DNA from 2 places in the Paenibacillus sp. PK3_47 genome. Region 1 is predicted to be linked to the other one. Evidence: riboswitches for the same ligand, from Rfam matches in the RefSeq annotation. Region 1 holds a riboswitch; the other holds the start of a gene.

The links. A riboswitch is a leader RNA that binds a small molecule or an ion and turns the genes downstream of it on or off. The one in region 1 is predicted to bind cyclic di-AMP.
Region 2: it holds a riboswitch for cyclic di-AMP, as region 1 does, so the genes downstream of both, C2I18_RS14820 (hypothetical protein) here and C2I18_RS12550 (C40 family peptidase) in region 1, are expected to answer to the same signal.

What each region holds. Positions count from the first base shown of each region.
Region 1 is NZ_CP026029.1:2,789,037-2,792,440, reverse strand. Features, by position in the region: gene C2I18_RS12560 (hypothetical protein) at 1-43, shown strand, start outside; cyclic di-AMP (ydaO/yuaA leader) riboswitch at 265-403, shown strand; gene C2I18_RS12555 (C40 family peptidase) at 407-895, shown strand; cyclic di-AMP (ydaO/yuaA leader) riboswitch at 1,248-1,390, shown strand; gene C2I18_RS12550 (C40 family peptidase) at 1,396-1,887, shown strand; gene C2I18_RS12545 (GNAT family N-acetyltransferase) at 2,113-2,613, shown strand; gene C2I18_RS12540 (c-type cytochrome) at 2,728-3,084, shown strand; gene C2I18_RS12535 (4a-hydroxytetrahydrobiopterin dehydratase) at 3,186-3,404, opposite strand, start outside.
Region 2 is NZ_CP026029.1:3,314,842-3,318,245, reverse strand. Features, by position in the region: gene C2I18_RS14840 (ThuA domain-containing protein) at 1-68, opposite strand, end outside; gene C2I18_RS14835 (SDR family NAD(P)-dependent oxidoreductase) at 102-833, opposite strand; gene ytxJ (bacillithiol system redox-active protein YtxJ) at 1,054-1,380, shown strand; gene C2I18_RS14825 (glutaredoxin family protein) at 1,377-1,619, shown strand; gene C2I18_RS14820 (hypothetical protein) at 1,741-2,157, opposite strand; cyclic di-AMP (ydaO/yuaA leader) riboswitch at 2,266-2,456, opposite strand; gene C2I18_RS14815 (hypothetical protein) at 2,561-2,749, opposite strand; gene C2I18_RS14810 (phosphodiester glycosidase family protein) at 2,931-3,404, shown strand, end outside.

The DNA.
Region 1 (3,404 bases):
CGCTCAATATCAGCTATGGCGCAGCAAAACATTTCCACAATAATTTCTCTGCCTGCCTGGCATAATACATAGAGTCACTGCCCCTGCATCAGGGGCGTGACTCTTTTGCCGGTTACAAAGTGATTTAGTTTATTTGCAAAACTGTAAAACCTCTGTTACAATAATGCCTGTACCACTAGTAACAACTTTGTAATCTTTTGAAACTATTTCGTCTGAATTTATGTAAGCTTAGACATTTGACCTTAACGCAACGACACTATTCTGGTGCATAACACGCCAAATTCCCAGCACCGGGAAGTGGGGGAACCATATTTTGGGTGAATTGATCTCGCTTTAGAGTGATCATAGGGGAACCTTCTACCGAATCCTTAAGCTAACCTCGCAGGCCTTGGAAGGAGTACATCTTTTGAAAAGTCATAGCTTTAAGAAAAAAGTCACCGCAGCAGCATTAGGGCTTGTGTTGGCCTTCACACTGGGAGCAGGAGCAGGAAGTGCATCTGCAGACTCCAAGATGGATGCTGTTATCACAAAAACCCTTGGAACTACATATAAATTCGGAGGTACAAGCACCGCCGGTTTTGACTGTTCCGGATTCACCAGATACGTATTCAAGAGCATCGGGCTTACTCTGCCCCGCACATCCAAAGCACAATATAGCATGGGTACAGCTGTATCGAAGAGCAATCTGCGGTCCGGCGACCTGGTATTCTTCAATACCTTTGGCAGCGGCGTATCCCATGTCGGTATTTATGTCGGAAACAATAAATTTGCACAGTCTTCCAGTTCACGCGGTGTAACCATCACATCGATGAGCAATTCGTACTGGTCCAAACGCTACGTTGGCGCCAAACGCGTAATGAGCACAACAGCTTACAAGGCTGTCGCTTACGATTGAACTCTCCCCGAATACTTATTCCTCTAATAAACAAATATAACTTATAGAGACCCGTGAATTGATTATTGCCGTAATCAGTTCCGGGTTTTTCCTTTTGTATTTCCTTATTATACCTATACACTCATTCAGGAGCCCTGAAACAGCATTATGTAAAAAAATTCAAAACCCTTGTCTTTTCTGCAAAGTCAAGCTTTCAACCAGGCATATATTCTGCATTAATATGTTTTAAGTGATTGCCAAGTGCTTCCTTCTTTGCTACAATAATCGCAGTGAAGTTATAGTAACATTTTTGTAATTATTCATCCGGTCTTTACAATCGTTTTGTCATGTATTGAACGGCAGCTAATCCTAATCAACAGTCATGCCGAGTTCCCTAACGTTTAGGGAAACGGGGGAACCAACTTTGGGTGAATTGACCTCCTATTCACAGAGGGGTCATAGGGGACCTTCAACCGAACCCTTAAGCTAACCTCGTAGGCATTTGGAAGGGGTATCTACTTTTGAAGAAGAAGTTAGCAGCAGCAGTACTAAGCTTTTCCATTATCTTTACCCTTGGAGCCGCAAGCGCTTCCGCTGATTCCAAAATGGATAAAGTGATCGACAGTGCCATCGGGACTAAATATGTATCCGGCGGTGTATCCACTAACGGCTTTGACTGCTCCGGATTTACAATGTACGTTTTTAATAAAATCGGGATCAAGCTTCCTCATCAATCCGGCTCCCAGTACCAAATGGGCACGGCCATTGCCAAGGATGAGATGAGACCTGGAGATCTTGTATTCTTTAATACAAGCGGTAAGGGCGTATCCCATGTCGGTATTTATGTTGGAGAAGGCAAGTTCGCGCATGCTTCCTCCTCGCGTGGTGTAACCATTAGTTCGCTGAGTGAAAGCTACTACGTCAACCGCTACGTTGGCGCCAAACGCATCATGAGCACAGACGCTTACAAGGAAGTCGCTGCTGACTCCGAAGATAATGACGACGTGCAGTAAGCTGCATGGTTACAGGCTCTTTTCCAGGATTTTTGCCGAAATCTTGGGGAGGGCCTGTTTTTTTGTCTATAACATTATTTACCCTTCTCTTTCCCCGCCAAACAGCAGTAACTCCCATTTTTTTCATTTCCGTAAAATATTTTTTAGCGCGTCGTACAGCTTTGTTTTTGGATATAATCTAGATATATCAGGCTTAAATCCCGAGAAAAGGAGGCCGGCTGCATTATGATCAGCTCCCCCGTTACTTTTCATGTAGTGCCTATGGAGGTCCATCACGCCCGGGAGATCTGTGAGTGGAATTATAAACCTCCTTACAATATTTATGAATGGATGCCCTGGGACCAGATGGAGGCTCTGGGGATTGAGTTCGGTGATCCCGGCCTCCGCAGTGAACAATATGTCTCTGTAGTTAACGATCAGAAAGTGCTGTGCGGTTTTGCCCAGCTGTTTCCTATGGAGGGTGTGGTCCGCCTGGGGATTGGGATGCGCCCGGATCTATGCGGTCAGGGAATGGGTCACCTCTTTGTAAAAGCTGTAGTTCAGGCGGCTGAGGCCCGCTATCCGGAGCGGGAGATTGATCTGGAGGTATTGACCTGGAACCAGCGGGCGATCAAAACTTACCGGAAATGCGGATTCACGATTACAGATACTTATGAAAGGCTTACACCTACCGGTAACAAACCTTTTTATTGCATGGTCTATGACAAGGAACAAGAACTTCCCTGAGCTTGAGGTAGATCTTTTTTAAAAATCGTTCGTTTTTTTGACACAAACTCTATGATAACGCTTTACCTTTTTGTATAATGTAGGAAGCAGCTTACATGGAGAGGACGGATGGAGATGCAGAAATGGATCATGAGCGGATTGTTTTTTGCCGCCTGTGCCTTTGCCGTAGTGCTTTTATTTACACTGCCCGGCAAAGAAGAGGTAGCTGAAGAGAACAAGCCGACGATGCCTCAGGTTACCCTGGATGCGGCAAGCGCTGAAGCTGCTGTAAAAGCTAATTGTATTTCCTGCCACGGAGACCAGCTACAGGGCGGTATGGGCCCTAGCCTTCAGCAGGCGGGAGGAGAACATGATGCGGAGGAACTCTACAGCATCGTGACCAAAGGGCGCGGACAGATGCCATCCTTCAAAGATAAGCTCGCCCCCGAGGAAATTGCCAATGTCGCCTTGTGGCTGGCAGAGAAAAAATAAGATCTGAATTGAATACAAATGCCCGTGAGAAGGATGTAAGCTTATCCGACTCACGGGCATCTTTTATATAGTCATAGTATTTTAGTTCACGATCAGCCGTACTAGCGCGTTCTCTCAAAAGCTTCGTTAAATTCATGTGCTTGACGGAAGTCGAATCCGGCCAGTTCGTCCCCTTCTTTTGCCGACAGACGCAGGATCACTGTTTTGTAATCGATTGTAATGTGCGGATGATGATCAAAAGCTTCCGAGATGGCAGCAACCTCATCCACAAAGGCGATACCCTTCATATATTCATTAAACATGTATTTGCGTACCATTAT
Region 2 (3,404 bases), 530 kb from region 1:
ACACCGGCAAACGGATGATATTTCACCTCTGTATAATCCCCTATCGCAAGCGCTCTCAAGTCAGACATTCCTTAACGCCTCTTTTCCTGCAGAATTTGTTGTTACCAGGGCCAGTGATTGCCGTCAAGATCGAGATAAGCCGGCTCTTCACCCATGTATTTCTTATGGTCCAGCACAAGACTCATAATTTTGCCGGCAGACTCCTCCGGGGTAATCGGTGCTTCTACGGCTTTTTCGCCATGCATGTAAGTCTGGATCCAGCCGGGGTGAAAAACCATGACCTGTCCCCCCATTACCTTCAAATGATTGTGCATCAGGGAGGACTGCATATTCAGCGCCGCCTTGGACATACAGTATCCGTACATATTAATCCGTTTGTTGCGTCCAATACTTCCGGCTTCGGAGGAGATGTTAATAATCAGCTTCTGCTTGCCCTGCAGCAGCAGGCCCATCAGTTCGTTGCTGACCCTCAGCGCGCCGAGCGTATTCACATTGTATATCCGGGCCATGGCTTCATCGTCCATATCCACCAGCATCGTGGCATCATCAGCTTTGTGAATAATCCCCGCGTTGTTGATCACAATATCGACATGTCCTGTGCTCCCTGCTATGGTCCGCGCAGCCTGCTTCACGCTCTCCCGGTCTCCGATGTCCAGAGGAATCAGGTACAGCCTGTCCCTGTACCGGGTCTTCATCGCCGCAAGCGAAGGGGAATCCTGCAGGTACTGCCCGGCAAACACAGTATAATGATTCTCCAGAAGCCAGCGTGCCAGGCACATTCCCAGACCGTGATCAGCGCCGGTAACACAAGCGACCTTTTTAATATAGTACACCCCCTCAGTTTTTTTCCAGTATAGAATGCCCGATCTCTTTCTCACCTTAGCATGGCTATGAAGCATTATCAATGTCCACAGCAGGACGGTAATTTCCTTTGGATAACAGCCCAAGACTTCTTTTTGATTTAATTTTGAACTATGTTACAATCATAGTTACAGGTGCTAACAACTTAATTGTTAACAAACAAAAATCAACCGCAGAAAGGTGAGATTCCTTATGTCTATTCAACAAATCCACACGCTGGATGAACTGAACCAATATGTAGGTCAGCCAGGCAAAAAGCTGCTGTTCAAACACAGCACAACCTGCCCGATCAGCGCCAAAGCGCATGAAGAATTCCAGGCTTACGCACAAGGCTCCGACACTCCGGCTGCCATCGTTCATGTCATTGAGGACCGGCCGGTGTCCAACCAAATCGCTGAGGATTTTGGCATCAAGCATGAGTCCCCGCAAATTTTTCTTCTGGATGGCGGCGAAGTCCGCTGGAACACCTCCCACTGGAAAATTACCCGGGATGCAATCAAGGAAGCCGTGAGTAAATGAGCCAGCCCGTTATTGTCTACTCCACCGCGAACTGCAGCGACTGCAACCAGGTAAAACAGCTTTTGTCAGAGCAGGGCATTGCGTATGAAGTCCGGGATGTCATGACAAGCACCGATTACCAGGAAGAAGTCGAGAAGCTCGGCTTCATGGGCGTGCCTGTTACCGTATTCGAAGACCGTGCAGTCAAAGGCTTCAACCTTCCGGCACTTAAGGAACTCATTGAAGCGGCTGCCCGTTAATCCGGAAACTGCCATAGTCCAATATCACTCCCGTATAGCGAACGGCACGGAAAGCCTCAGCCTTCCGTGCCGTTCGCATACGGGATTTTTATTATGCCCGTCAATAGGTGCCGTCTTCAATTTATCCCCGGGAAGCCGGGCTTTCCGCCAGATACGCGACATTGCCGCTGTGGGAATAAATCACCTGACTTACCCCGAGCCCCTTATAGACCAGTCTTGGCTTCAATGAAGAAGTGATTACGAATATGGATTTGGTCGTCCAGGTCCGGCACATTTGAACATAACGGCAGCATAAGGCCACACTGCTCTCGAACAGATAGACCTGGCCCACCGGGAAGGCAGGCCGGAACCATGTATTCTCATGGCGGGTGTCCACCACAAGATTTACCTCCACGCCCAGCTCCTCCAGACGTTTTTTCTCCGCTGCATTATTCGCAATTCCCGCTATTTTGTAACCTTTACACTTCAGTGTCCTGATAAAATGCTCACCAGCCTTGTTCGGTGCACAAATGAGTACATATTCGTCCTGATCCGCCATCTCTATCTATCTCCTTTTCGATTAGGCCGCATTTGATACAGGTCTATAAAAACACAGCAAAAAACCACAAAGGATCTCCTCTGTGGCTGGTTAGCGGTCACATAGCACTCATCCTCTCTACATACGCTTACGAGGTTAGCTGCCGGATTCGGGCAGTGAGAGTCGCCCTACCTGTCTTCCATGCGAGCATTCTCTCGCACTTCCCCAGGATTCACCCCATAACCGGCTCCGGTCCTTGACCAGGCTGCCGATTGTTGGTTCCCCCGCTTTCCTTAACGGAAATTAAGCGGTTTACATATTCGGTTGTACTTACCCCGATGTTACGCCTTTTAGTTGTAGTTTTCAAGACTCTGCGCGTGAATGACAGGCATAAACTTTTTCGCCTGAAAATCATTTGCCCCCGTTACCCCTTACGTTTGCCGCCTTTTACAAATCTCCATGCCGCTGTACAGCAGCCGAGCAATCCTAAACCGAGAATCAACGTCTGCAGCGCCCCGAGCAGCGTAGAGCCATCCGGGCGGACCAGACTGCTGATAATGATCAGCACGATCGAAGCCGCGACCAGCAGGGGCGTTTGTATGCTTTTTTTCACAGTTACCACTCCTTACTACTTAAAGTACACTATTCTTCTTCATTTCACCAGGCGCAGCCGGATGCACAATTCATACTTTCAGCTAACGCTCAACGAATCCTCAGGCTGTGTTCAGGTATGCCGCCTATGCTTGGCAGTGTAACAAGATCCTTACCGGACAAGAAAGGCGGTTATTCGCTTTATGCCAAAACAACATATAACCAAACGAAAAAAAATAACCATTGCCATTACGCTCAGCACCCTGCTTACAGGCGGTATTCTCTACCAGCTTGCCGACCGTTATCTGATTCAACATGTCGAAGTCGTTGTTGCCGATCAGGCAGTTTCCGGTGCAGAAGCCAATACAGAGGCGGTCAGTACAGCGGCGGCGGCAGATTCAAATGAGGCCGGCCAGGATTCTCCGGAAGCCGTATCCGATGACTGGAACTACAGCAGCGATGACATGGACATCTCTCTTAAGCAGGTCACCACCGGCCGCGGAAGCGACCAGATCACCTATTACATCGCAGATGTGCAGGTGTCTGATGCTTCTCTGATCCAATCGGCTTTTGCCGACAATGCCTTCGGGCGCAACATTACCGGGGACACGTCCGATATCGCTGAGGACCATGATGCAGTCTTTGCGATCAATGGCGATTACTACGGCTTCCGCAGC